3 linked regions of the Thiohalobacter thiocyanaticus genome follow. The protein of the gene in region 3 interacts with the protein of the main gene of each other region in a pairwise test. Links are inferred from orthologs where the notes say so. Each region holds a gene or a part of one and is shown on either strand. Other genes may lie near its edges.

Evidence for each region.
Region 1: the proteins of grxD (region 3) and CFK21_RS05070 interact in binary tests that used the Escherichia coli proteins (3 or more experiments, as listed by UniProt). The link is inferred for Thiohalobacter thiocyanaticus from one-to-one orthologs.
Region 2: the proteins of grxD (region 3) and CFK21_RS10810 interact in binary tests that used the Escherichia coli proteins (3 or more experiments, as listed by UniProt). The link is inferred for Thiohalobacter thiocyanaticus from one-to-one orthologs.

What each region holds. Positions count from the first base shown.
Region 1 is NZ_AP018052.1:1,079,004-1,089,170, reverse strand. Bases 5,305-8,159 are described here. They hold CFK21_RS05070 (BolA family protein), read right to left. Parts: upstream 6,928-8,159; coding sequence 6,682-6,927; downstream 5,305-6,681. Other genes in these bases: mlaE (lipid asymmetry maintenance ABC transporter permease subunit MlaE), read right to left, coding at 7,796-8,159; mlaD (outer membrane lipid asymmetry maintenance protein MlaD), read right to left, coding at 7,318-7,794; CFK21_RS05065 (STAS domain-containing protein), read right to left, coding at 7,016-7,321; murA (UDP-N-acetylglucosamine 1-carboxyvinyltransferase), read right to left, coding at 5,416-6,675; hisG (ATP phosphoribosyltransferase), read right to left, coding at 5,305-5,327. Outside these bases: purM (phosphoribosylformylglycinamidine cyclo-ligase), read left to right, coding at 1-155; purN (phosphoribosylglycinamide formyltransferase), read left to right, coding at 171-827; CFK21_RS05095 (DUF3108 domain-containing protein), read left to right, coding at 1,199-1,996; hisC (histidinol-phosphate transaminase), read right to left, coding at 2,085-3,176; hisD (histidinol dehydrogenase), read right to left, coding at 3,188-4,489; more of hisG, read right to left, coding at 4,686-5,304; more of mlaE, read right to left, coding at 8,160-8,578; CFK21_RS05050 (ABC transporter ATP-binding protein), read right to left, coding at 8,592-9,425; CFK21_RS05045 (hypothetical protein), read left to right, coding at 9,589-9,774; CFK21_RS05040 (calcium/sodium antiporter), read left to right, coding at 9,817-10,167. UniProt on the Escherichia coli protein: Involved in cell resistance against acid stress.
Region 2 is NZ_AP018052.1:2,321,279-2,331,484, reverse strand. What follows is about bases 4,122-7,015. They hold CFK21_RS10810 (BolA family protein), read right to left. Parts: upstream 5,758-7,015; coding sequence 5,485-5,757; downstream 4,122-5,484. Other genes in these bases: CFK21_RS10795 (PHP domain-containing protein), read left to right, coding at 6,873-7,015; CFK21_RS10800 (septation protein A), read right to left, coding at 6,056-6,610; CFK21_RS10805 (YciI family protein), read right to left, coding at 5,754-6,056; CFK21_RS10815 (peptidylprolyl isomerase), read right to left, coding at 4,683-5,474; CFK21_RS10820 (MinD/ParA family protein), read left to right, coding at 4,122-4,590. Also shown: CFK21_RS10845 (sulfite exporter TauE/SafE family protein), read right to left, coding at 1-237; CFK21_RS10840 (YcgL domain-containing protein), read left to right, coding at 426-674; CFK21_RS10835 (TatD family hydrolase), read left to right, coding at 756-1,526; CFK21_RS10830 (energy-coupling factor ABC transporter permease), read left to right, coding at 1,675-2,373; CFK21_RS10825 (thioredoxin family protein), read left to right, coding at 2,391-2,759; more of CFK21_RS10820, read left to right, coding at 2,869-4,121; more of CFK21_RS10795, read left to right, coding at 7,016-7,718; CFK21_RS10790 (L-threonylcarbamoyladenylate synthase), read left to right, coding at 7,737-8,357; CFK21_RS10785 (site-2 protease family protein), read left to right, coding at 8,354-9,055; CFK21_RS10780 (tryptophan--tRNA ligase), read left to right, coding at 9,253-10,206. UniProt on the Escherichia coli protein: Transcriptional regulator that plays an important role in general stress response. Has many effects on cell morphology, cell growth and cell division. Acts by regulating the transcription of many genes, including dacA (PBP-5), dacC (PBP-6), ampC and mreB.
Region 3 is NZ_AP018052.1:2,688,293-2,694,954, forward strand. Bases 3,853-6,662 are described here. They hold grxD (Grx4 family monothiol glutaredoxin), read right to left. Parts: upstream 5,527-6,662; coding sequence 5,179-5,526; downstream 3,853-5,178. Other genes in these bases: CFK21_RS12420 (S1C family serine protease), read left to right, coding at 3,945-5,111; CFK21_RS12430 (N-acetylglutaminylglutamine amidotransferase), read right to left, coding at 5,876-6,662. Outside these bases: stringent starvation protein SspA, read right to left, coding at 1-70; CFK21_RS12400 (cytochrome c1), read right to left, coding at 197-940; CFK21_RS12405 (cytochrome b), read right to left, coding at 940-2,193; petA (ubiquinol-cytochrome c reductase iron-sulfur subunit), read right to left, coding at 2,190-2,780; CFK21_RS12415 (Nif3-like dinuclear metal center hexameric protein), read right to left, coding at 2,988-3,746. UniProt on the Escherichia coli protein: Monothiol glutaredoxin involved in the biogenesis of iron-sulfur clusters.

The sequences.
Region 1 (10,167 bases), 1.6 Mb from region 3 along the record:
GCACCTTCAATTGCGGTGTAGGCATGGTGCTCGTCGTCCCCGCTGACCAGGTCGACACCGCATTGACGCTGCTGGCCGGGACGGGCGAACAGGCCTGGCGCCTGGGCGGGATCGTCGCCGGCGAGGGCGCGGCCGCGGTCGAATTCAGCCGCTGAGCCGGTCGTATCCCCATGCCTGTCCGGACCGACAAGCTGCCTGTGGTCATTCTGATTTCCGGCCGTGGCAGCAACCTGCAGGCCATCCTCGACCAGGCCGCCGGCGGCACCCTGCCGATCGAAATCCGCGCTGTGATCAGCAATGTCCCCGGCGCCTATGGTCTGGAGCGCGCCCGCCAGGCCGGGATCGAAACGCAGGTGCTGTCCCACAAGGGCTTCGCCGACCGCGAAGCCTATGACCGCGCCCTGATCGAGTTGATCGACGGCTATGCCCCCGGACTGGTGGTGCTGGCCGGCTTCATGCGCATCCTGACCCCGGCCTTCGTCCGCCATTACGCCCGGCGGCTGCTCAACATCCACCCCTCCCTGCTGCCGCGCCACCGCGGGCTGAACACCCATGCCCGGGCGCTGGAGGAAGGCGATGCGGAACACGGCGCCAGCGTGCACCTGGTCACCGAGGAACTCGACGGCGGACCGGTGCTGATCCAGGCGCGGGTGCCGGTGCATCCCGGCGACGATCCCGACACCCTCGCTGCCCGGGTACTGGAACAGGAGCATCGCCTCTACCCCGAGGCCATCCGCTGGTTCGCCGCAGGCAGGATCGACTTCGACGACGAACAGGTGCACCTGGACGGCCGGCCGCTGACCGAACCGGTGCAGCTGCAGCCATAGGCATATCGGCCAGAACCAAAGAGCGCCACGGAATACACGGAAAGCACGGACTAAAAAAATGCCGGGAACGCAGGTCGGGTTACGCTGCGTCAACCCGACCTGCAAATCTGAATCGGGTTTCAGCCATCCCGTCATTCCCACGGAGGCGGGAATCCGGAACGGGGCGGGCAGAAAGGCGCTGGATCCCCGCCTTCGCGGGGATGACGTCCCAACAGGTGGTCCGGCATCAATGTCGGATTACACCCTGCGGGCTGATCCGACCTGCGGTTTATCCACATCGAATCATCATTTTTCCGTGCTTTCCGTGGCGCTCTTGAGCCCGCCCCGAGCGCAACCTGACAAAACCCGACGGGCCGCATACACTCAGGCGAATGAAGCCGCGTCCACGTCACAGCCTTTCCCGTGCCTGCCTGCCGCTGTGGTTGTGGCTTGCGCTGCTGCTCCCGCCGACCGCGACCGCGGATGAACTGCCCTACCCCGCCTTCACCGCCCTGTATCGGCTCTATGTCAACGGCATCGCCATCGGCCACCAGGAAATCACGCTGGTGGCAGACCCCGACAGCGGCTATCGCTACAGCGCCAAGACCGATTCCATCGGGATCGCGGCCTTTCTGCGCGACGATTCGCTGCGCGAACTGAGTCGCTTCAGCTATGATCGGGGAGGCATCCGGCCGCGGGAATACGAATACCATCATCATCGCCGCGACCACGAACGGCATGTCCGCATCAGCTTCGACTGGGAAGCGAATCAGGTGGTCAATGAGGTGCAGGGGGAAGGCTGGCGGATGGAGGTGCCCGACGGCGCCCTGGACAAGTTGGTGGTACAGCTTGCGCTGCTGCTGGATCTGCAGCGGGGCAAGCGGGAACTGGAGTATGCCATCGCCGACGGCGGCCATCTGAAGACCTTCCGCTACCAGCTGCGCAGGCAGGAAGGGCTGCACACGCCGGCGGGCAGATTCCATACGCTGAAACTGGAACGATTGCGCGCAGACCAGGACCGTACCACCTACCTGTGGGTCGCGCCCGAACTGGATTACCTGCCGGTGCAGATCAAACAGATCGACCAGGAGGATGGGACGGAATATCTGAGTCGGCTGCTGACGCGGGATCTGTTGCCGGATGAACAGGAATCAGGGGTCAGGGGGCAGGATAAGGCTAAAGAGCCCTAGTCAGGTCTGTGTACACTGGATCCCCGCCTTCGCGGGGATGACGGAGCCGAAGCAAGTACCATACATTCCGGATTCCTGATCCCTGACCCTACAGATCCAGAATCTCCTGCATCGCCGCGATGAAGGCGGCGTTCTCCTCCGGCGTGCCCACCGTCACCCGCAGGCAGTCGCTGAGCATGCCGCCGGCGTGACTGAGGTTCTTGATCAGGATGTTGCGCTCGCGCAGACCGGCGAAGATGGCGTCGGCCTCGCCGGCGGCGGTGCGGAACAGGATGAAGTTGGCCTCCGAGGGATAGATCGTCAGGCTGGGCATGGCGGCCAGGGCGTCATGCAGCTGTGCGCGGTCGGCGCGGATCTGCCCGGTCTGCTCGTCCAGTACCTGGCGGTGATCGAGGGCGAATTCGGCACTGGCCTGGGTCAGGACATTGATGTTGTAGGGCAGTCGGGTCTTGTCGATCTCGCCCAGCCATTCGGCGCGTCCGGCCAGCAGCCCCAGACGCAGACCGGCCAGCCCCATCTTGGAGACGGTACGCATCACCAGCAGGTTGTCATAATCGGCCAGCGCGGCCATGAAGCTGTCGCTGGCGAAGGCGGCGTAGGCCTCGTCCAGCACCACCAGCCCCGGGGCGGCCTGGATGATACGGTGGATATCCCCGGCGGCGAACAGGTTGCCGGTGGGATTGTTGGGATAGGCCAGGAACACCAGCGCCGGCTGCTGCGCCTCGATTGCGCTCAACATGGCCGGGGTATCGAGTGAGAAATCCGCCTGCAGCGGCACGCCGGCGAAACGCAGGCCCGCCACCTCGGCGATCATGCGGTACATCACGAAGGTCGGCTCCGGCGCCATGACGACCCGGTCGGGGCCGGCAACGGCCAGCGCCAGCATCTGGATCAGTTCATCGGAGCCGTTGCCCAGCAGCAGGTCCATGCCCGCAGGCACCTCCATCTCGGCCAGCAGGCGCTGTCTGAGGCTGGCGGCGGCCGGATCGGGGTAGCGGTTGAGACTGACGTGGCGCAGCCGTTCCAGCCAGGCACCGATCATCTCCGGCGGCCAGGGATAGGGGTTTTCCATCGCGTCCAGTTTGATGCAGTTGCCCGGATCCGGCACGTGATAGGCGGACAGCGCCCGGATCCCGGGGCGGATGAGCCGCTCAACCTGTTGTGAAAGCTCCTCGCTCATACGCCGGTCCGCTACTTCTTCACCCGGTACGCGGCCGAGCGGGCATGGGCGCTCAGTCCCTCGCCGGCGGCCAGTTCGGCCGCGGTCTGCCCCAGCGCCGAGGCCCCCTCGGCCGAACAGTAGATGATGCTGGAGCGCTTCTGGAAGTCGTACACCCCCAGCGGCGAGGAAAAGCGCGCCGTGCGCGAGGTCGGCAGCACATGGTTGGGCCCGGCGCAGTAGTCGCCCAGGGCCTCGGCTGTGTAACGGCCCATGAAGATGGCCCCGGCATGGTGGATGTTCTCCGCCAGCGCCTGCGGATCCGCCACCGACAACTCCAGATGCTCGGGGGCGATGTAATCGGCCACTCGTGCGGCTTCGTCCAGGTCCCGGACCTGGATCAATGCCCCGCGGCTGCCCAGCGAGGTGCGGATGATGTCGGCGCGGCCCATCTCCGGCAGCAGTTTCGCGATACTCTCGCGCACCCGTTCCAGAAAGTCCGCGTCCGGGCTGATGAGGATGGCCTGCGCGTCCTCGTCATGCTCGGCCTGGGAGAACAGATCCATGGCGATCCAGTCGGGATCGGTCTGGCCGTCGCAGATGACCAGGATCTCGGAGGGGCCGGCGATCATGTCGATGCCGACCGCGCCGAACACCATGCCCTTGGCGGTGGCGACATAGATATTGCCCGGGCCGACGATCTTGTCCACCTGCGGCACCGTCTCGGTCCCGAAGGCCAGCGCAGCCACGGCCTGGGCGCCGCCCAGGGTGAACACCCGGTCCACCCCGGCGATGGCGGCGGCGGCCAGCACCAGGTCGTTGCGCTCGCCGGCCGGTGTCGGCACCACCATGATCAGTTCGCGCACGCCGGCGACCTTGGCCGGAATCGCATTCATCAGCACCGAGGAGGGATAGGCCGCCTTGCCGCCGGGCACATACAACCCGACCCGGTCCATGGGCGTGACCTTCTGGCCCAGCACGGTGCCGTCGGCCTCGGTATAGGACCAGGATTCCAGCTTCTGATGTTCGGCATAGGCGCGGATGCGCCCGGCCGCCGTCTCCAGCGCGGCGCGGCGCTCGGCGGGGATGCGCTCGAGCGCGGCCTGCAGCGCGTCGGAGGGCAGTTCCAGTTCGGCCATGCCCGCGGCCTGCATGCGGTCGAAGCGGTTGGTGTACTCGACCAGGGCGGCATCACCGCGCTGACGCACATCCCGCAGGATCCCGCGCACGGTGGTGTTGACCGCGTCGTCGGACACGCCTTCCCAGGCCAGCAGGGCATCGAGCTGCGGCCAGAAGTCGGCGTCCTGCGTGGAAAGCTGCTTGATCTCGACCATAGCGGTTGACTCGAAAGTTAGGGAACCTCTGATTAATTACAAAATACCCGTCATTGCGAGCAAAGCGTGGCAATCTCGTAATGCAGAATCAACCGGTTGGAGATTGCCACGTCGCTGCGCGCCATAGAACCCCTTCGGGCTTCATCATGGCTACCCTACCCTTCGGGTCAGGGCATCGCAATGACGGGAATGACCCTCAGCTGTTGCGTTGTTCCACGGCCTCGCGCATCAGTCCGATGAAGTCGTTGACGGCGGCGTGCTTCATCTTCATCGCCGCCTTGTTCACCACCAGGCGGGAACTGATGTCGGCGATATGCTCCAGCGGGACCAGTCCGTTGGCCTTGAGGGTATTGCCGGTATCGACCAGGTCCACGATCAGGTCCGACAGCCCGACCAGCGGCGCCAGTTCCATGGAGCCGTAGAGCTTGATCACCTCCACCTGCCGGCCCTTGCTGGCATAGTGGTTGCGCGCGCTCTGCACGTACTTGGTGGCGATGCGCAGGCGGCCGGTGGTCTGGTCGCCGCCCGGCCGGCCCGCCACCATGAGCCGGCAGCGGGCGATCCTCAGATCCAGCGGCTCGTACAGCCCCTGGCCGCCGTGTTCGAGCAGGATGTCCTTGCCGGCAATACCCAGGTCCGCGGCGCCGTACTGGACGTAGGTCGGCACGTCGATGGTGCGGATGATGACGATCTTGACCTCGGGCCGGGTGGTATCGAGGATCAGCTTGCGGCTGGTCTCCGGATCGTCGATCAGTTCGATGCCGGCATGCGCCAGCAGCGGCAGCGAATCCTTGAAGATGCGGCCCTTGGAGACGGCGATGGTCAGTGGTTCGGTCATTGCGTCAGACTCTGTTTCACTATATGGATCGGGCTGATTCCGGGTGAGGAGTGAGGAGGAAACCCATTCTTACACACTCCTCACTCCCTCACCCCGGCACCCGCCGGATGCGCCCACCCAGCTGGGTCAGCTTCTCCTCGATGCATTCGTAGCCGCGGTCGATATGATAGATCCGATCCACCAGGGTATCGCCCTCGGCCACCAGACCGGCCAGCACCAGACTGGCCGAGGCGCGCAGATCGGTCGCCATCACCGGCGCCCCGGTCAGCCGCTCCACGCCGCGGGTGATGGCGGTGTTGCCCTCCACGCGCACGTCCGCGCCCATGCGCTGCAGTTCCTGGATGTGCATAAAGCGGTTCTCGAATACCGTCTCGGTCACGGTCCCGGTACCCTCGGCGATGGCATTGAGCGCAGTGAACTGGGCCTGCATATCGGTCGGGAAGGCCGGATAGGGCGCGGTGCGCACATTCACCGCCTGCGGCCGCCGGCCTTCCATGTCCAGTTCGATCCAGTCCTCGCCCAGGGTGAGCCTGGCCCCGGCCTCGCGCAGCACCTGCAGCACCGCGTCCAGCACCTCCGGGCGGGTGTCCTTGAGCTTGACGCGGCCCCGGGTGATGGCGCCGGCAACCAGGTAGGTGCCGGTCTCGATGCGGTCCGGCAGCACCCGGTAGTCACTGCCGTGGAGGCTATCCACGCCCTGAATGTGGAGGGTGTCGGTCCCGGCGCCCTCGATCTGCGCGCCCATGCTGATCAGGCACTCGGCCAGGTCGATGACCTCCGGCTCCCGCGCGGCGTTCTCGATCAGGGTCTCGCCGCGGGCCAGCGCCGCGGCCATCATCAGGTTCTCGGTCCCGGTCACCGTGACCATATCCATTACCAGCCGGTTGCCGTGCAGCCGCTCGGCCCGGGCGCGGATATAGCCGGCCTCGACATCGATCTCCGCCCCCATCGCCCGCAGCCCCTTGATATGCAGGTCCACTGGCCGCGAGCCGATGGCACAGCCGCCGGGCAGCGAGACATCGGCGCGGCCGTAGCGGGCCAGCAACGGACCCAGTACCAGGATGGAGGCGCGCATGGTCTTGACCAGGTCGTAGGGCGCCTCGAACGAATGAATGGTGCCGGGATCGGTCTCGATGACCATGCGCTCGTCCACCACCAGACGCATCCCCAGCCGGCCGAGCAGTTCCATGGTGGTGGTGACATCCTGCAGATGCGGGACGTTGCTCAGCCGCATCGGACCGTCGGCCAGCAGGGTGGCCGCCAGGATCGGCAGCACCGCGTTCTTGGCGCCGGAGATGCGGATCTCGCCGTCCAGGCGGCCGTCACCGGTGATGATCAGTTTATCCACGGAGTTTTACTGCGCTGACTGCTTCTCGGCCCACTGCTCGGGGGTGTAGGTCTTCAGCGCCAGGGCATGGATCGCGCCCTGGAAGCCGTCGCCCAGGGTTTTGTAGACGGCCTGGTGCTGCTTGACCATGTTCAGGTCGGCGAAACCGGGGCTGATCACGGTCGCCTCGAAGTGGTCACCGTCACCGGTGACAATAACCTCGGCATCCGGCAGGCCCTTTTCGATCAATTGTTTGACTTCCTCGGCTTGCATGACGTTGGCTCCGCTTTGCTGGTACAAGGCGGGCCATGATAACGGCTTTTGAAGGTGAAGGTAATGGCACCGGGGATCCCCGGCCGGTTCAGTCCCGCGCCAGCGGCAGGATCTCGTCCAGGCTGCTGACCCGGGCGATGTCCAGCATCTGGGCCGGCATGTTGAGCAGGCGCAGTGCCTTGTCCAGCCGCCTGGCCTCGCGCATCCACTCGATGAGCAGGGCCAGGCCGGCGCTGTCGGCCCGCTCCACCCCGCTCAGATCCACATCCAGTGTGCCGGCCGAGGCGAACAGCGGCGCGGCCTGTTGCTGCAGCGCCGGCACGGAGTAAAAGCTCAGATCGCCCTCCACCCGCAGCCGGGCGTCGCCCTCGGGACGGATGCGCGCCTGACTCACTTCTCAGCGCCTCCGCTGGCCTGGCTGTAGAGGAACTGGCCGATGATCTGCTCCAGCACCAGCGCCGACTGGGTCAGGCGGATCTCGTCACCGTCCTCCAGCACCTCCATCGCCCCGCCGGGCTCGAGCGCCACGTACTGCTCGCCCAGCAGGCCGGCGGTGAAGATCTGGGCCGAGGTATCGTCGGGGAACTCGGCGTAGTTCTCATCGATGGCCAGCTGGACCACCGCCTCGAAGCTGGTGGTGTCGTACTCGATGCCGGTGACCCGGCCCACCCGCACCCCGGCCACCGAGACCGGCGCGCGCACCTTCAGTCCGCCGACATTGTCGAACCGGGCCTCCAGGGTATAGGTGCCGTTGCCCTGGCCCAGGGTACTGAGGTTGCTGACCTGCATGGCCAGCATGAACAGGGCCGCCAGGCCCAGGGCCACGAACAGGCCGACCCAGATTTCCAGCACACGTGTACGATCCATATCAGACTTCCCCGAACATCAATGCCGTGAGAACAAAATCCAGCCCCAGCACCGCCAGCGCCGAGTGCACCACCGTGCGGGTGGTGGCCCGGCTCACCCCCTCCGAGGTGGGTACCGTATCATAGCCTTCGAACACCGCGATCCAGGTCACCACGAAGCCGAACACGATGCTCTTGATGACGCCGTTGTAGATATCCTTCTCCAACTCCACGGCCGACTGCATCTGCGACCAGAAGGCGCCTTCATCCACCCCCAGCAGGTTCACCCCGACCAGATAGCCGCCGTAGACGCCCACCGCGCTGAAGATGGCGGCCAGCAGCGGCATGGAGATGAAGCCGGCCAGGAAGCGCGGCGCGATCACGCGCTTGACCGGATCCACCGCCATCATCTCCATGCCGGAGAGCTGCTCGGTGGCCTTCATCAGGCCGATCTCGGCGGTGAGCGCCGAACCGGCGCGGCCGGCGAACAGCAGCGCCGTGACCACCGGCCCCAGTTCGCGCACCAGCGACAGGGCCACCATCACCCCGAGCGATTCCTCGGCGCCGTAATCCACCAGGGTACGGTAGCCCTGCAGTCCCAGCACCATGCCCACGAACAGCCCCGAGACCAGGATGATCAGCAGCGACAGCACGCCGACGGAGTAGATCTGCTGGACCAGCAGCCGCAGCCGCGGCAGCAGGCTGGGCAATCCGGCCAGTACATGCAGCAGGAACAGGTTGCCGCGGCCGAGCCGGCCGAAGAAGTCCAGCCAGACGCGGCCCAGCCGCTGCAGGGCATCGAGCAGTCGCGTGAACACCTCAGCCGGCCTCGTCCAGCAGATCGTCGAGGTAGTCGCGCCCCGGATAATGAAAGGGCACCGGCCCGTCGGGCAGGCCGCGCATGAACTGGTTCACCCAGGGCGAGTCGGAGCGGTTGAGCGCCTCCGGCGGGCCGTGCTCGACCACCTTGCCGTCGGAGACGACATAGATGTAATCGGCGATCGAGGCGGTCTCCTGCACGTCATGGGAGACGATGATCGAGGTCAGACCGAGGGCATCGTTGAGCAGCCGGATCAGCTGCACCAGTGCGCCCATGGAAATGGGATCCTGGCCGGTGAAGGGTTCGTCGTACATGATCATCATCGGATCCAGCGCAATGGCGCGGGCCAGGGCCACGCGCCGGGCCATGCCGCCGGAGAGTTCGTTGGGCATCAGCTCGCGGGCACCGCGCAGGCCCACGGCCTGCAGCTTCATCAGCACCAGGTCGCGGATCAGCCGCTCATCCAGCGCGGTATGCTCACGCAGCGGGAAGGCGACATTGTCGTACACCGACATGTCGGTGAGCAGGGCCCCGCTCTGGAACAGCATGCCCATACGCTTGCGCAGCTCATACAGTGCGGTGTGCCCCAGCTTCGGGACTTCCCGGCCGTCGACCCGGATGCTGCCGGCATGGGGCTTGAGCTGGCCGCCGATCAGCCGCAGCAGGGTGGTCTTGCCGGTCCCGCTGGGTCCCATGATGGCGGTGACCCTGCCGCGCGGAATATCGAGATCGATACCGTCGAAGATCCAGCGTCGTCCGCGCGCAAACCGCAGACCGCGGACCTCGACCAGGCTGGCGGCGGTTGTCTGCTGTTGTTCTTGTGTTTCGCTCACGGGTTGTGGCAGCCCTGTTGATGTCGTCAAGTCAGACGCAATTGCGGATTGTACCAGCAGAAATTCGCTGGCGAATCTACCACGCCGGCCGCTCGCTGTCGCCTCCGCTGCCCCGAGCACTGCGCTTCAGGTATGATTGACCGCCATTACGCGGGATGGTTGCATGTCCAACATCGTACAGTTCAAGCGCCCGAAGGCCGCCGAGAAACACAAGGGCAATACCCTGTGCCGACGCGGCTTTCACAAGTGGGAGCCGGTCAAGGGGACGCCCTTCGACGTCGACAGCGGGCGGCTGGTCACGCGTTATCGCTGCGTGCGCTGCGGCGCCACCCGGACCGAAGCCCGCTGAACCGGGACAATCCGCAGACTCAATGAGGTTGCGTAGACAATGATGTGGCAGTTCCTCCTGGCCGTGATCGGCGGCTTCGCGCTGCTGGTCTGGGGCGCCGATCGCTTCGTGGTCGGCGCCGCCGCCACCGCTCGCAACCTGGGCGTGGCGCCGCTGATCATCGGCCTGACCATCGTCGGCATGGGCACCTCGGCCCCGGAGATGCTGGTCTCGGCCATGGCCGCCTGGGACGGCAATCCCGGCCTGGGCATGGGCAACGCCATCGGCTCCAACATCGCCAACGTCGGCCTGATCCTCGGGCTGACCGCCCTGATCGTGCCGCTGCAGGTCTCCTCCATCACCCTGCGGCGCGAGTTTCCGGTGCTGCTGGGCATCATGCTGGTGGCCTTTATC
Region 2 (10,206 bases), 370 kb from region 3 along the record:
CACGCCGCCGCCCACACCCCCCAGCACCGCGACGATGCCCATGAGGAAGGTGGTGACGAACAGCAGGATCACCCAGCCCCACCAGGGCAGGGCCGAGGCGCTCCCGGCAGCGGTCGCGGCCTCCAGTTCCGGGCTGAGGCCCGCCGCTTCGGTGGCGCCGGCGGCGCCTCCGAACAGGATTGCGCCAAGACCCAGCAGGATAGTGAAGTAGTTGATTCTTATTGTGATGCCCGACATCCTTCTGCCCTTCCGGCCAAGTTGTTGCAATGTGCAATATACTTGTTGCACTAATAAACGCTGGATTATAGCTTCGGCCCAGTCTATTTGCATCCGCTTATGATTTGCCGACCCCGCACCGGTCGCGTCGGCCTGCAGGCCGTCCCGGGGTATAATCAGGCCGTTTTCCGCAGCCGCGACCGACTCCTATGCAATGCGTTATCTACAAGGGCGACCGCAAGGCCGATACCTATCTCTATGTCGAATGTGAGGGCGATTTCTCCCGCGTGCCCGACTCGCTGCTGCAGCTGCTCGGCAACCTCGAACAGGTCATGACCCTGGAGCTGCATCCCGAACGCACCCTGGCCCGGGCCGATCCCGAGCAGGTGCGCGAGCACCTGCGCCGCCAGGGCTTCTATCTGCAGCTGCCGCCGGAGACCCGGGATCCGGTTTTGTAGCGGCTGGCCCGCCGCCTGTTTATTTCCGTCATCCCGGCGCAGGCCGGGATCCAGAACCGCCGCACCCCTGGAATCTGCTTGATGGAACTCATCGACACCCACTGCCACCTCGATGTGCCGGAGTTTGATTCCGATCGGGAAGCCGTCCTCAGGCGTGCACAGGCGGCTGGCGTGACCACCCTCGTCAATCCCGGCATCCATGCCGAAGAATGGCTGCCGCTGATCGAACTGGCGCGGAACAGCCCCGGCGTGCATTACGCCCTGGGCCTGCATCCGGTCTATCTGGCGTGTCACCGCGACGCCGACCTCGACCGGCTGGAGCGGTTGCTCGCCGAGACAGCGCCGGTGGCCGTGGGCGAGATCGGGCTGGATTTCCAGCTGCGCGAACTGGACCGCGACCGCCAGCAGCAACTGTTCGAAGCGCAGCTGGTCATCGCCCGGGATGCCGGTCTGCCGGTGATCCTGCATGTGCGCAAGGCCCACGACCAGGTGCTGCAGTCACTCAAGCGCATCCGGGTGCGCGGCGGCATCGCCCATGCCTTCAACGGCAGCCTGCAGCAGGCACAGCAGTACCGCGACCTGGGCTTCTGTTTCGGTTTCGGCGGCATGCTGACCTTCGAGCGTTCACGCAAACTGCGCGAACTGGCTGCGGCCCTGCCGCTGGAGTCCATCGTGCTGGAGACCGATGCGCCGGACCTGACCGTGGCCGCCCACCGGGGCGAGCGCAACAGCCCCGAATACCTGCCCGACTGCCTGGCCGCCCTGGCCGGGGTGCGCGGCATCACGCCGGAGGACGCCGCCCGCGCCACCAGTGCCAACGCCCGTGCGGTGCTGGGGCTGCCCGGGCTATAATGACTCAGCGGTTGGAAATATTGGCAACAACACCGAACCATACCGTCATCCCCGCGCAGGCGGGGATCCAGTTGCCGCGGCGGCTTGTGGATTCCCGCCTGCGCGGGAATGACGCTGTGTTGTTGAGGCTGTCTCGACGCATCCATGCGTGAAGTGTGAAATCAACTATCTGAATGCGACCATGGACTTTCCCGCCCAACTCCTGCCCGACTGGCTGCTGTGGCTGAGCGCCCTGATCTATATCCCGGTGCTGGCGCTGGCCCTGTATGTGCTGCCGCGCCGGCGGCTGCGCGACAACGGCTTCACCCATGTATACTTCGCCGCCTGCGTGACCATGCTGCTGCTGTGGAGCATCAAGGCGGGCATCCACCCGGCGCTGAACTTCCACCTGCTGGGGGTGACCGTGCTGACCCTGATGGTCGGCTGGGCCTATGCCTTCATCGGGGTGTCGCTGGTGGCCCTGGGCACCACCCTGAACGGCAATGCCGGATTCGAGACCTTCGCGCTCAATGTCCTGCTCATGGGCCTGTTGCCGATCATGTTCACCCAGCTGCTGCTGGACCTGGCCCGGCGTCGGCTGCCGCACAATTTCTTCATCTATGTCTACATCAATGCCTTTCTCGCCGGCGGTCTGTCCATCGTGCTGGCCGCGCTCAGCGGCACCCTGCTGCTGTGGGGGCTGGGTCTGCACGAGTTCGGCTGGCTGGGGCACCAGTACCTGGCCTACTTCCCGCTGATCTTCTTCTCCGAGGCGCTGATGAGCGGCATGCTCATGACCATGCTGGTCGCGCTGCGCCCGGCCTGGGTCTGTTCCTTTGATGACCGGCTCTACATCGACGGCAAGTAAGGCAAGCGGAGCGCACAGTGCACGACAAGCGGCGGGATACCCCTATCTACAATGTCGATTACGACGATTTCGAGGCGCGGGTGCTCAGCCCCTCGCACGAACGCCCGATCCTGGTCGATCTCTGGGCCGAGTGGTGTTCGCCCTGCCTGGTCATCGCGCCGGTGCTGGAGCGGGTGATCGCCGGGTTCGGCGGCGCGGTCTGGCTGGCCAAGGTGGAGGTGGACGAGGGCGAGAACATGAAGCTGGCCGGCCACTACCGGGTGCGCGGCTTTCCCACCCTGATCCTGTTCGAGCGTGGCGAAGAGAAGGCCCGCTTCAGCAGCGCACGGCCGCAGCACTTCATCCGCGAATTCATCGAGCAGCACAGCGAACTGCTGAAACTGTAAGATTTCCTGTCAGTTGGCCGGGCCGGGCCGGACTGTTACCATGCCCTGCAAGCGTCCTGTTCCGGGAGGAACGGGGATTATGGGGCTGCGACAACAATAAGACTTACCCATGACCCGGGTCATCACAATCAGCAGCGGCAAGGGCGGCGTGGGCAAGACCTTCGTCGCCGTCAACCTCGCCGTCGAGGCGGCCCGCCGCGGGCTCAAGGTCTGCCTGTTCGACGCCGACCTGGGCCTGGCCAACGTCGACATCCTGCTCAAGCTCCAGCCCGAACGCACCCTGGTCGATGTGATCGAGGGACGCTACACGCTGCGTGACATCCTGCTGCCCACCGAGTATGGCGTGGACGTGGTGCCGGGCAGTTCGGGGGTGGACGTCATGGCCAACCTGCCGCCGGCCCGGCTGCAGCCGCTGCAGTCCCAGTTCGAGGTGCTCAAGGACTACGATCTGGTACTGTTCGATACCTCCTCCGGCATCGGCCGGGGCGTGATGTCCATCATCCTGGCCTCGCCCGAGGTCTGCCTGGTCATCACCCCCGAACCCACCTCGCTGACCGACGCCTACGGCATGATCAAGCTGCTCTACCGCGACGGCTTCACCGGCCGGCTCAGCGTCATCGTCAACAACGCCCGTACCCATGCCCTGGCCGAACATACCTTCGAGCGTTTTCGCGAGGTGGCCCGGGTCTACCTGCAGCGCTCCCTGCCGCTGCAGGGTGTGGTGCCCTACGACAGCCGGGTCAGCGAGGCCATCCGTATGCAGCGCCCGTTCCTGGCCCACGCCCCCGATGCCCCGGCAGCCCGCCGGCTGGGGGAACTGGCCGAGCGCCTGCTGACATCCCCGGCGCCGGTGACGGACGGCATCGACGAGTTCTGGCAGCACTATCTGGCCCGGCTGCCGGCGGACGAGGCAGCGCCGGCAGCACCGCCGGCGGCGGCGCCCGCGGCCGCTGCCGAGACGGCCAGCGTCTATCCCGATGCCGATCTGATCCGACAGCTCACGCACCGGCTGGATGACCTGTCCAGCCAGGTCCGCGCCCTGAGTGAACAGGTCGGCGCGCCGTCCGCTCCTGAACCGGCGCCCGCCGCCGGCCCGCCGGCCGCCGAGGCCGAACCGGAGCCGGCCGGACCTGAACGCCGCGTCGGCGTGATCCGGCTTCCGCGCGGTGCGCGCCATGCCCGCAGCCTGCGCCAGGACCGCCGGCCGACCCCGATCGACGGCCTGCAGCTGCGCCGCATTACCGGCCGGCTGCTGCTGCGGGCCCAGGAACATGCCCGCGGCCCGGTGACTGTCGATACCGCCATCCGTGAATTGGACGCGGACAACAATCTGCATCTGATCCCGGGCCGTTATACCTGCATTGCCCTGACGCTGACGGCGGTCGAGCAGCCGCGACAGTTCGTCAACGATGTGCTGGATATCTGCGAGATCGACGGCTGTGATGTCCGCGAACTGGGCACCAGTCAGCATCTGTGGCTGACCAGCGATCGTGACGGCTGCATCAAGCTGGATGATTCCGACCGGACGCGGGCCAGGATCGAAATCCATGTCACGGCCAGCCCGACCGGTGAGGGACGCTTGGCGCAGACGGAAGCGGCGGCGGACCCGCGGGCGCAGCTGGTCCGCAGCGGTGTCCCGGCGGGGGCCTGGCCGGAACTGGCCGAACGCCACCGCAACCGCCTGGTGCGCGAAGCCGATCTCAGTGATACGGAAATGGATGTCTACCGGCTGAAACGTTTCGGCAAGGCGCCGCTGTTCTGCGGGGTGGTTCGCCCCGGCAACGGGATGGAGAGCCGCGAACGGAACCAGGCCAACAGCGCCGGTGACTGATTGCCCGCATCCCGGCCTGCGCCGGGATGAGGAAAGGGGGGATGGGGGGTGGCTGCCGGGCCATGCCGTGCCCGGCCTCATTCGGGTGGAGACTATTCGGTCGTCTCGATCTTCGCGTCCTTGCGCAGCTCCGCCATGTACTCGCTCAGCCGCTGATTGTTCAGCCGGTTGACGATCTGCTCACGTACCTCTTCCAGTGCCGGTGCCTGGGCCTTGCGGGTGTCCTCCAGCTTGATGACGTGCCAGCCGAACTGTGTCTTCACCGGCGCGCTGGAGTGCTCGCCCTTGTCCATCTGCTGAACGGCCTCGGAGAATTCCTTCACCATGCGGTCGGGCGAGAACCAGCCCAGGTCGCCGCCGCGGGGGCCGGTGGGGCCGGTGGATTCGGCCTTGGCCAGTTCGGCGAAGTCGGCGCCGTCGTCGAGTCTGCTGATCAGTTCCCGGGCCTGCGCCTCGCTGTCGACCAGGATGTGACGGGCATGGTACTCATTGCCGGTCTGGCTGGCGGCCAGTTCCTCGTAGGCGGCCTGGATGTCGTCCTCGGTGACGGGGTGACGCTGCAGGTACTGGCGGGCGGCCATGTTCACCATCAGGTTCTGACGGTAGAACTCGAGTTGCTGCTGCAACTCGGGATGCTGGTCCAGCCCCTGCCTGTGCGCGTCCTGGATCATCAGTTCGATGTCGATGACTTCCTTCAGCAGGTTGTCGGGATCGGGCTCGCGGCCGCCGAGCTGGCGTTGTTTCTGTGCCCGGTAGAAGTCGAGCATGGCCTGGCTGACGGGTTCGCCGTTGACGCGGGCGACCACGTCCTCATCGGCGGCCAGCGCCGGGGTCAGGGGCAGGCTGGCGGCGAGCAGCAGGGAGGCGAGGCGGTTTTTCATCATGGCTGTCCTTTTATAGTTCTTCCGGGGTCTTGGCCTCGATGCTGAGGGCGTGGATCTCGCTGTGCATGGCATCCCCCAGGGCATCGTAGACCATGCGGTGGCGTTCCAGCAGGTTCCTGCCGGCGAAGGCCGGGCTGACGATACGGACGTTGAAATGTCCGCCGCCGCCCTTGGCGCCCTCATGCCCGGCATGCCTGGCCGAATCGTCCTGGATCTCGAGATCCTCGGGCTGCAGCGCCGCGGTCAGGCGCTCACGGATCATGGCGACACGTTCTGCTGTCATCTGGGAAACACCTTCTTGAACGGTTTGACGGACACCTGGGCGTAGACCCCGCCGGTCTGGTAGGGGTCGGCCTGGGCCCAGGCCTCGGCCGCTTCCTGGGAGTCGAACTCAGCCACCACCAGGCTGCCGGTGAAGCCGGCCGGGCCGGGCTCCTCGGTATCGGCCGCCGGACAGGGACCGGCCAGCACCAGGCGGCCCTCGGTCTGCAGCTGTTCCAGGCGTTCAAGATGCGCCGGGCGGTTGGCCTTGCGCAGCTCCAGGCTGTTCTCCACATCCTGGCTGATGATGGCGTAGAGCATCAGGATTCCTCCTCGGCCTTGTCCTCACGCGAGGCGGCATAGCGGGCGATGACGATGCCCTGGCCCAGGATGAACACCAGCGACAGGGACATCAGCCCGAACAGCTTGAAGTTCACCCAGGTGTCCTCGGCGAAGTTGTAGGCCACATACAGATTGAGCACCCCCATCACCACGAAGAAGACCACCCATGACAGGTTGAGTCCGCGCCAGACGCGTGCCGGGGCGGTAATGGCGTGGCCCATCATGCGCTCGGTGACGGAGCGGCCGCCGATATACTGACTGCCGAGAAACACCAGGGCAAATAACCAGTAGGCGATGGTGGGTTTCCACATGATGAAGGTCGGATCCTGCAGCGCCAGGGTCGCGCCGCCGAACACGGAGATGATGATCAGGGTGATCAGGTGCATCTTCTCCACCCGGCGGTGTCTGAGCCAGAAGCCGGCCACCATGATCAGGGTGACGGCAATGGCCACGGCCGTCGCCACATAGATGCCATAGAGCTTGTAGGCGACAAAGAACAGCAGGATCGGGAGAAAATCGAATATGAATTTCATGTTGTCCGAGCGGCCGTGCCGGCCAGCGGGGTGGTTGCCGGGGCTGTCATGGTAACCGATTTGCGTGAACAGACGATAGCCTGCCCGGCAACCCCGGACGGCGTGGATTGCGAATGGCCACGAAACCCGCGAAATCCACCAACGGTTCATTGCTTCGCCGCGGTGCTGCGCGCCCGGCGCCGAATAAAATTTTCGTGGGCTTGGTGGGTTTCGTGGCCATCTCGAAGCGGCATGCGCCGGAGGATTCAGGTAAAATGCCCGGATGTTCACGCACTACGACCTGCACACCCACTCGCGCCAGTCCGACGGCACGCTCACACCGACCGCGCTGGTCGAGCGCGCCGCCGCCGCCGGGGTCGAGGTACTGGCCCTGACCGACCACGACACCCTGAGCGGCATCGACGAGGCGCGGTCGGCGGCCCGGGCGGCCGGTATCCGGCTGATCCCGGGCGTGGAGATCTCGGTGACCTGGAACCGCCAGACCATCCATGTGGTGGCGCTGAACGTCGATCCCGCGGCGCCGGAGTTGCGCGCGGGACTGGAACGGCTGCAGGAATTCCGCGTCTGGCGGGCCGAGGAGATCGGCCGCCAGTTGGCGAAGGCCGGCATCGAGGGCGCCACTGAGGGCGCCCGCCGGCATGCGCAGGGGGTGCTGATCAGCCGCACCCACTTCGCCCGCTATCTGGTCGAGATCGGCCGGGCGAAGGACCTGCGTGCCGTATTCAAAAAGTTTCTGATCAGGAACAAGCCGGGGCATGTCTCCGGCCAGTGGGCCGGACTGGAGGAGGCCGTGGGCTGGATTCGTGCGGCCGGCGGCCAGGCCGTGATCGCCCATCCGGCGCGCTACCGCCTCACCGGCAGCAAGCTGCGGCGTCTGATCGCTGAGTTCCGCGACTGCGGCGGTGAGGGCCTGGAAGTCGTCTCGGGCAGCCATTCGCAGCAGGATATGCACAATATGGCCAGTCTGGCCCGCCAGTGCGGACTGCTGGCCTCACGCGGTTCCGACTATCACGGTCCCGAAAACGCCTGGATAGAACTGGGCCGGCTGCCGGCGTTGCCGGCGGACCTGACCCCGGTCTGGCAGGCCTGGCCCCAGCACGCCGCCTGATCCCCGGCAGCCGATCCCATGAGCCAGTTCTTCGACATCCATCCCGACAATCCCCAGCCGCGCCTGGTGCGCCGCGCGGTGGAACTGCTGCGCGCCGGCGAGGTGATTGCCTATCCCACCGATTCGAGCTATGCCCTGGGCTGCCTGGTGGGTGACAAGGCGGCAATGGAACGCATCCGCCGCATCCGCCGTCTGGAAGACAAGCATAATTTCACCCTGGTCTGCCGCGACCTGTCCGAGATCGCCGCCTATGCCAAGGTGGACAACACCGCCTTCCGGCTGCTCAAGACCTATACGCCCGGACCCTACACCTTCATCTTCAAGGCCACCCACGAGGTGCCGCGGCGGCTGCAGCACCCCAAGCGCAAGACCATCGGCATCCGCGTGCCCGACCATCGGGTCACCCAGGCGCTGCTCGATGAACTGGGAGAACCCCTGATGAGCTCCACCCTCATCCTGCCGGGCGAAAGCCTGCCGCTGAACGATCCCGAGGAGATCCGCGAGCGGCTGGAGCACGAACTGGGTGCGGTGATCGCCGCCGGGGCCTGCAGCCCGGAACCGACCACGGTGGTGGACATGACCGCTGAGGTGCCCGAGGTGCTGCGTCAGGGCCAGGGCGAGATCGAGGCGCTGGCATGATCTCGCAGTTGAGTCTGATCCAGCAGCTGGCGGTGTGGGTGGTGCCGGTGCTGCTCGCCATCACGGTGCATGAGGTCTCGCACGGCTATGTGGCCCGCGCCTACGGCGACACCACCGCCTACATGCTGGGGCGGCTGACCCTGAACCCGGTCAAGCACATCGATCCCATCGGCACCGTGCTGGTGCCGGCGATCATGCTGCTGCTGCCCGGCAGCTTCGTCTTCGGCTGGGCCAAGCCGGTGCCGGTCAGCTTCAACAACCTGCGTAATCCCATGCGCGACATGGCCGTGGTGGCCGCCGCCGGGCCGCTGTCGAACCTGACCATGGCCTTTCTCTGGGCGCTGCTGGCGCGGCTCAGCATGGGACTGCTCAAGCAGGGCCACCTGTTCTTCGAACCGCTGCTGCTGATGGCCATTGCCGGCATCTACATCAACATCATCCTGATGGTGCTCAACCTGCTGCCGCTGCCGCCCCTGGACGGCGGCCGGGTGCTGGCGGGGCTGCTGCCCGGCCGGATGGCCATGAAGTTCAGCCGCATCGAGCCCTACGGCTTCATGATCCTGATCGCGCTGCTGGTGACCGGGCTGCTGGGCTGGATCCTGTTTCCGCTGATCAGCCTGGTGCTGTTCGTGGTGCTGCCGGTGTCGGGTTTCGCTCCGCAGGGCTTCTGGCAGATAATACAAATACTCATTCAGTAGGAGGAATGGCACTTGCTGCTACCTCGTCATCCCCGCGAAGGCGGGGATTCAGGGATTGTCCGCCCTGCCTGGCTCTGGATTCCCGCCTTCGCGGGAATGACGTACAGGCTGAAATCCGGCTCATGCGAGTGCCATTCATTCAGTAGGAGGACGTCTTGAATACACCCGTCGTGCAAAACGGCCGCGTGCTCTCCGGCATGCGGCCGACCGGCCAGCTGCATCTGGGGCACTATCACGGGGTGCTGAAGAACTGGATCAAGCTGCAGCACGAGTACGACTGCTTCTTCTTCGTCGCCGACTGGCACGCCCTGACCACCCACTACGACGAGCCGCAGACCATCTCGGCCAGCGTCTGGGACATGGTCATCGACTGGCTGGCCGCCGGCGTCAACCCGGGGGCGGCCAAGCTGTTCATCCAGTCGCGTATTCCCGAACACGCCGAACTGCACCTGCTGTTGTCCATGATCACGCCGCTGGGTTGGCTGGAACGGGTGCCGACCTACAAGGACCAGCAGGAAAAGCTGCAGGAGAAGGATCTGTCCACCTACGGTTTCCTCGGCTACCCGCTGCTGCAGAGCGCCGACATCCTGGTCTACAAGGCCACCGGCGTGCCGGTGGGCGAGGACCAGGTCGCGCACGTCGAACTCACCCGCGAGGTGGCGCGCCGCTTCAACCATCTCTACGGCCGCGAGCCGGGGTTCGAGGACAAGGCCGAGGCCGCCGTCAAGAAGATGGGGAAGAAGAACGCCAAACTCTACAACGAGCATCGCCGGCGCTATCAGGAGCAGGGCGATGCCGAGGCCCTGGCCGTGGCGCGCGCCCTGCTGGAGGAGCAGCAGAACCTGTCGCTGGGCGACCGCGAGCGCCTGTTCGGCTACCTGGAGGGCGGCGGGCGCATCATCCTGCCCGAGCCGCAGGCCCTGCTCACCCCGGCCGCGAAGATGCCCGGCCTGGACGGCCAGAAGATGTCCAAGTCCTACAACAACACCATCGGCCTACGCGAGGACCCGGAGTCGATCACCCGCAAGCTGCGCACCATGCCCACCGACCCGGCCCGGGTGCGGCGCACCGATCCGGGCGATCCGGAGAAGTGTCCGGTCTGGCAGCTGCACCAGGTGTACTCGGACGAGACTACCCGCGACTGGGTGAAT
Region 3 (6,662 bases):
GGTGGCTGTAGGGACAGTTGGCACTGGAAAAGAGCGTCATGACGGAACGGCGATTGGCGACTACAGCCATCTGGATTTACTCCTGGGCGACTCCGGGTTGGGCGTACGTGCGCAGAGTATACCTGAAAAGCACCGAGCCGGGGCGTACTCGAACGCCACCGGCCCGGGGCTTACCTGTACTGTCTGGAACGTGTTGTCAGTGCACGTCCTTCCAGTATTCCTTCTTCAGCATGTAGGCCAGGATGGTGAAGATCACCAGGAAGCCGATCACCCACAGACCGATGCGCTTGCGCTCGAGCCGGATCGGCTCGGCGATATAGGTCATGAAGGCGGTCAGGTCACGTGCGGCCTGATCGTATTCGGCCGGGCTCATGCTGCCCTGTTCGACCAGTTCCAGATCGACGATCGCCTTGTGCTCCTTGCCCTCTTCGTCGACCGTGGTCTCGTAGACCGGCTGCTGGAAGCCCTGCAGCTGCCACAGCACGTGCGGCATGCCCACCTTGTCGAAGATCAGGTTGTTCACGCCGAAGGGACGTGAATCGTCCAGGTAGAAGGAGCGCAGGTAGGTGTAGATCCAGTCCGGACCGCGGGAGCGGGCGGTCAGCGACAGGTCAGGCGGATTCACCCCGAACCAGGACTCGGCCTGCTCGCCCGGCATGGCGATGGTCATGGTCTCGCCGACTTCCTTGCTGGCGAACATCAGGTTGTTGATCACCTGATCGTCGGTCATGCCCAGGTCCCGCGCCATGCGGTTGTAGCGCTGGAACTGCGCCGAGTGGCAGCTCAGGCAGTAGTTGGTGAACAGTTTGGCCCCGCGGCGCAGCGAATCCTTGTTCTGCAGGTCGATGTCGGCGGAGTCGAGATGGATATTGCCTCCCCCTGCGGCCTGCGCCAGAACGGGGGTCAGCATGAACAGCAATGCAAAGAGAATCTTTTTCATTAGTGTGTCACCCTTTCCGGTACCGGCTTGGTGGAATCCATCCTGGTGTAGATGGGCATCAGCAGGAAGAACGCGAAATAGATCGCCGTGAAGATACGGGCGAGCAGCGTCAGGGTTTCCGTTGCCGGCTGCGTGCCCAGCCATCCAAGCACGATAAAGGAGATCACGAACAGCGTCAGCGCGCCCTTGTACAGCGGGCCGCGGTAGCGGATCGACTTCACCGGGCTGCGGTCGAGCCAGGGCAGCAGGAAGAAGATCAGCACCGCAACACCCATGGCCGCCACGCCGGGGAAGGCCGAGCCGGCGATCGAGGGCACGGCGCGCAGGATGGCGTAGTAGGGCGTGAAGTACCAGACCGGCGCGATGTGCTCGGGCGTCTTGAGCGGGTCGGCCGGCTCGAAGTTCGGCGGCTCGATGAAGTAGCCGCCCATCTCCGGCACGAAGAACACCACGATGGCGAAGAAGATCAGGAACACCCCCACCCCGAAGATATCCTTCACGGAGTAGTAGGGATGGAACGGGATGCCGTCGACCGGAATGCCGTTGGCGTCCTTGTTCTTCTTGATCTCGATGCCGTCGGGGTTGTTGGAGCCGACCTCGTGCAGCGCCATGATGTGCGCCACCACCAGGGCGATCAGCACCAGCGGCACGGCGATCACGTGGAAGGCGAAGAAGCGGTTCAGGGTGGCATCGGCGATCACGTAGTCGCCGCGGATCCACAGCGCCAGGTCGTCGCCGACGATGGGGATGGCCGCGAACAGCGAGATGATGACCTGAGCGCCCCAGTAGGACATCTGGCCCCAGGGCAGCAGGTAGCCGAAGAAGGCCTCGGCCATCAGCGCCAGGAAGATCAGCACGCCGAAGATCCAGATCAGCTCGCGCGGCTGCTTGTAGGAGCCGTAGAGCATGCCCCGGAACATGTGCAGGTACACGACGATGAAGAAGGCCGAGGCCCCGGTGGAGTGGATGTAGCGGATCAGCCAGCCCCATTCCACGTCGCGCATGATGTACTCGACCGAGGCGAAGGCGCGCTCGGCATCGGGCTTGAAATGCATGGTCAGGAAGATGCCGGAGACGATCTGGATGACCAGCACCAGCAGCGCCAGCGAGCCGAAGAAGTACCAGAAATTGAAGTTCTTCGGCGCATAGTATTTCGCCATGTGGTCGTTCCACAGCGAACTCAGCGGGAAGCGGCCGTCGATCCAGCCCATCAGGCCGCCCTGAATCTTGTCGTTGTTTGAACCGGCCATCATGCAGCTCCTTGATCTTCGCCAACGAGGACAACGGTATCGCCGATGTAGCGATGCGGCGGCACCGGCATGTTCAGCGGTGCCGGCATGCCCTTGTAGACACGCCCGGCCAGGTCGTACTTGGAGCCGTGACAGGGGCAGAAGAAACCGCCCAGCCAGTCGTTGCCCAGATCGGCCGGGGCCACATCGGGGCGGTATTTGGGCGAACAGCCCAGATGGGTGCAGATGGCGACCATGACCAGGACGTTCTCCTTGATGGAGCGGGCCTGGTTCTGGGCGTATTCGGGCTGCTCGGAGGCCTGGGAGTCGGGATCGCTGACCCGGTCGGTCAGTTCATCCAGGCTCTGCAGCATCTCGTCGGTGCGGTTGACGATCCACACCGGCTTGCCGCGCCATTCCACGTTGAGCATCTGGCCGGGCTCGATCTTGCTGATGTCCACCTCCACCGGCGCCCCGGCCGCCTGCGCCCGCGCGCTCGGCCACATGGACTTGACGAAGGGAACGGCCACATACACGGCACCCACGGCACCGACCACGCTCGTGGCGGCGGTGAGGAAGCGGCGCCGGCTGGTATCTACGCCATCACTCATCTAAGGCTCTCCAGGTAATTTTGATCAGACATATATTTAAAAGGCTTCGTTATGGCCCATGCAGGCGGGTCATTCTAGGCGGGCTGGCCGCGGAATGACTTGATGTTGATCAGGCTCGCGCGCCGGGAGAGCCCTCGTGCCGGACAGGCCCCCGGAAAAGCGCAGATTTTCCACGAACTGGCGAATAAGGTCAAACCCGGCGCGGTTTCAGACCGGGTTGTCGATATCGATAAACCGATGTTCCAGACTGAATTTTTCTGCCAGATGCCCCCCCAGGGCACGGGGGCCGCCGCGCTCGGTGGCGTGATGCCCGGCGCCGAAGTAGTGGATGCCCAGTTCCCGGGCCAGGTGGGTGGTCTGCTCCGAGGCCTCGCCGCTGATGAAGGCGTCCACGCCCAGGGCGGCGGCGGCCTCGATATAGGACTGGGCCGCGCCGGTGCACCAGGCGAGCCGTTCGATGCGCTCCGGCCGGCCGGGCAGGTGCAGCGGCGCCCGTCCCAGCCGGGTCTCGAGCCATCCGGCCAGTTCGGCCGGGGTGAGCGGCTGCGCCGGCCGGCCGTGGCAGGCGATGTCCGGCCCCCGGCCGCCGCCGAACCAGCCTTCGATGTACAACTCCAGTTCCACGGCCAGTTGGGCGTTGTTGCCCAGTTCCGGGTGGGCATCCAGCGGCAGGTGATAGGCCAGCAGACTGACGCCATGCGCGAGCAGCGTGGCAATGCGCCGGCGCTTCATCCCCACGATGGGCGCCGGCTCGCCCTTCCAGAAGTAGCCGTGATGGACCAGCAGGACATCGGCCCCGGCCTCGATGGCGGCATCGACCAGGGCCTGGCTGGCGGTCACGCCCGAGACGATGCGGCGCACCTCGCCCCGACCCTCGACCTGCAGGCCGTTGGGGCAGTAGTCCTGAAACTCGCCGACCTGCAACAGGGCGTCGCTGTACGCAACGAGTTCGTCGATTGTTACCATGTGCGTCCCCGGCCGGTGGAGAAATCAGGCATAATCATTCTTGGACAATCTCCGAGTTACTGCCTTCCCCGTCATCCCAGTGCAGGCCGGAATCCAGAGGTTTCGCAGACATGGATTCCCGCTTTCGCGGGAATGACGTGAAGGGTCATACTCAATGAGTATGGAAATCATACGCAAATCGAACAACAGGATCGACTCATGGCCAAACGCAACCTGCTGACCTTCCTGGCCCAGTCCATCGTGGTGGGACTGATGGCCGCCGCCCTGCTCTACGTCTTCAAGCCGGAACTGTTCAGCAGCGAGGCGCCGGCGGTGGTGGAGGTCCGGGAGAGCCAGCGCAACGCCCCCCCGGCCATCGCCCCGGCCGGCGGACCTGTCTCCTATGCCGACGCGGTGGCCGCGGCCGCGCCGGCCGTGGTCAATATCTACAGCGCCAAGATGGTGCGCGAACCGCTGCATCCGCTGTTCAGCGACCCCCTGTTCCGGCAGTTCTTCGGTGACGGCTTCGGCCCGCAGCGCGAGCGTCTGCAGACCAGCCTGGGCTCGGGCGTGATCATCAGCCCGCAGGGCTACATCCTGACCAACAACCATGTGGTGGGCAACGCCGACGAGATCCAGGTCATGCTGGCCGACGGCCGCAGCTATGCGGCACAGGTGGTCGGCAGCGATCCGGAGACCGACCTGTCGGTGCTGCGCATCGAGGCCGACGACCTGCCGGTGATCGTGCTGGGCGAGGCCGATGCCCTGCGCGTGGGCGACGTGGTGCTGGCCATCGGCAACCCCTTCGGGGTGGGTCAGACGGTGACCCAGGGGATTGTGAGCGCCACCGGGCGCACCCAGCTCGGCATCAGCACCTACGAGAACTTCATCCAGACCGATGCCGCCATCAATCCCGGCAACTCGGGCGGGGCGCTGATCAATGCCCACGGTGAACTGATCGGGATCAATACCGCCATCTTCAGCCGCTCCGGCGGCTCCCAGGGCATCGGCTTCGCCATTCCCGAAAGCCTGGCGCGGGACGTGATGAAGCAGATCATCGAACAGGGTGAGGTGGTGCGCGGCTGGCTGGGCATCGAGGCCCAGGACCTGAGCCCGCAGCTGGCCGAGTCCTTCGAACTGGACAGCACCGACGGGGTGCTGATCGCGGGTGTGCTGCGCGGGGGGCCGGCCGATCAGGCCGGCCTGGAACCGGGTGACGTGCTCGTCGGCCTCAACGGCAAGCCGGTGAGCAGTTCCCGCCAGGCCATGAATGCCATCGCCGCCAGCCGCCCGGGCAGCCGACTGCAGATCGAGGCGGTGCGGCGCGGCCGGCCGCTGGCGCTGGAGGCCGTGATCGGCCGCCGGCCGCAGGCCCGACAGCAGTAAGGCATAAAAAAACCACGCCCGCGGCGGAGCCGGGGGCGTGGTCGCAGTGGTCAGCCCGCGAACGGACTTACTGGGCGGCGGAGTCGCCCTGCCCGGCCTTGCCGGCCACGGCCTCCTTGACCATCTTCTCCAGTTCGCCGTTCTGGTACATCTCCAGGGTGATGTCGCAGCCGCCGATCAGTTCGCCGTTGATGTAGATCTGCGGGAAGGTCGGCCAGTTGGCGAAGCGCGGCAGATTCTCGAACACCTCGGGATCGGACAGCACATTCACGTAGGCGAACTCCTCGCCGCAGGCCTGCAGGGCCTGGGCCGCGCGGCTGGAGAAGCCGCACATGGGCATCTCGGGGGTGCCCTTCATGAAGATCACCACCGGGTGGGTGTCCACTGCCTGCTTGATCTTGTCCATCACGTCCATCGTCATTACCTCGGGTCGTCAGCTTGAATTCGGGATTAACCCACTGTTTCCGGAGTCTACTCGTCCCAGATGGGGGAAAAAAGGCCCGGTTTCAAGGGGAATATTCCTTTCGGGCTAGTTAGGGACGCAGAATCTCACGCCGGGATAGGCTCCGCGGCCGCATGGCATTGATTCTCTCCGCGTCATTCCCGCGAAGGCGGGAATCCACACGACCGCGGAACTGGATCCCCGCCTACGCGGGGATGACGGATAACTTAGAACGCAGGTCGGGTTTGCGTAGCGTAACCCGACAGGACCGCAGTGCGTCGGGTTACGCCCTGCGGGCTAACCCGACCTACCGCCCTGGCCCTTACCCCACATTGCGCTGCAGCCAGTACTCCAGCAGCGCCAGGTGCCACAGCTTGCTGCCGAGGATGCGGGTGTGGTGCGACTCGGGCGCATCCAGCAGTTTGTCCACATACTCGCGCCGGTACAGGCCGCGCTCGCGGCAGGCCTGCGAGTCGAGAATATCGCGCATGAAGTCCAGAAAGGGCCCGCGCACGTACTTGAGCGCCGGCACCGGGAAATAGCCCTTGGGCCGGTCGATGACCGCATCCGGCAGCCGGCCGCGGGCGATGGACTTGAGCACCTGCTTGCCGCCGGAGCCGAGCTTGTACTCGGGCGGCATGCGCGCGGCCAGTTCGACCAGCCTGTGGTCGAGGAAGGGCACCCGCGCCTCCAGGCCCCAGGCCATGGTCATGTTGTCCACCCGCTTGACCGGGTCGTCGACGATCAGGGTGGTCACGTCCAGGCGCAGCACCTGGTCGATGAACTCATCCGCGCCCGGCTGGTGCAGGCGGCGGCCGATCTTGGCGCCGGTGTAGTCCAGTCCCTGATACGCCGGCTCGACCATCTCCAGATACTCGTCGTGATCGCGGTCGAAGTAGTGCGCCCGGAAGCGCTCCAGCGGCTCGCCCGTCTCCTCCAGCATGCGCGGATACCAGAAATAGCCGGCGAACACCTCGTCCGCGCCCTGGCCGCTCTGCACCACCTTCACGCTTTTCGATACCTGCTCGGCCAGCAGGTAGAAGGCCACGGCATCCTGGCCGAACATGGGCTCGGTCATGTTGTCCACGGCCTCGGGCAGGCGGTCGAGC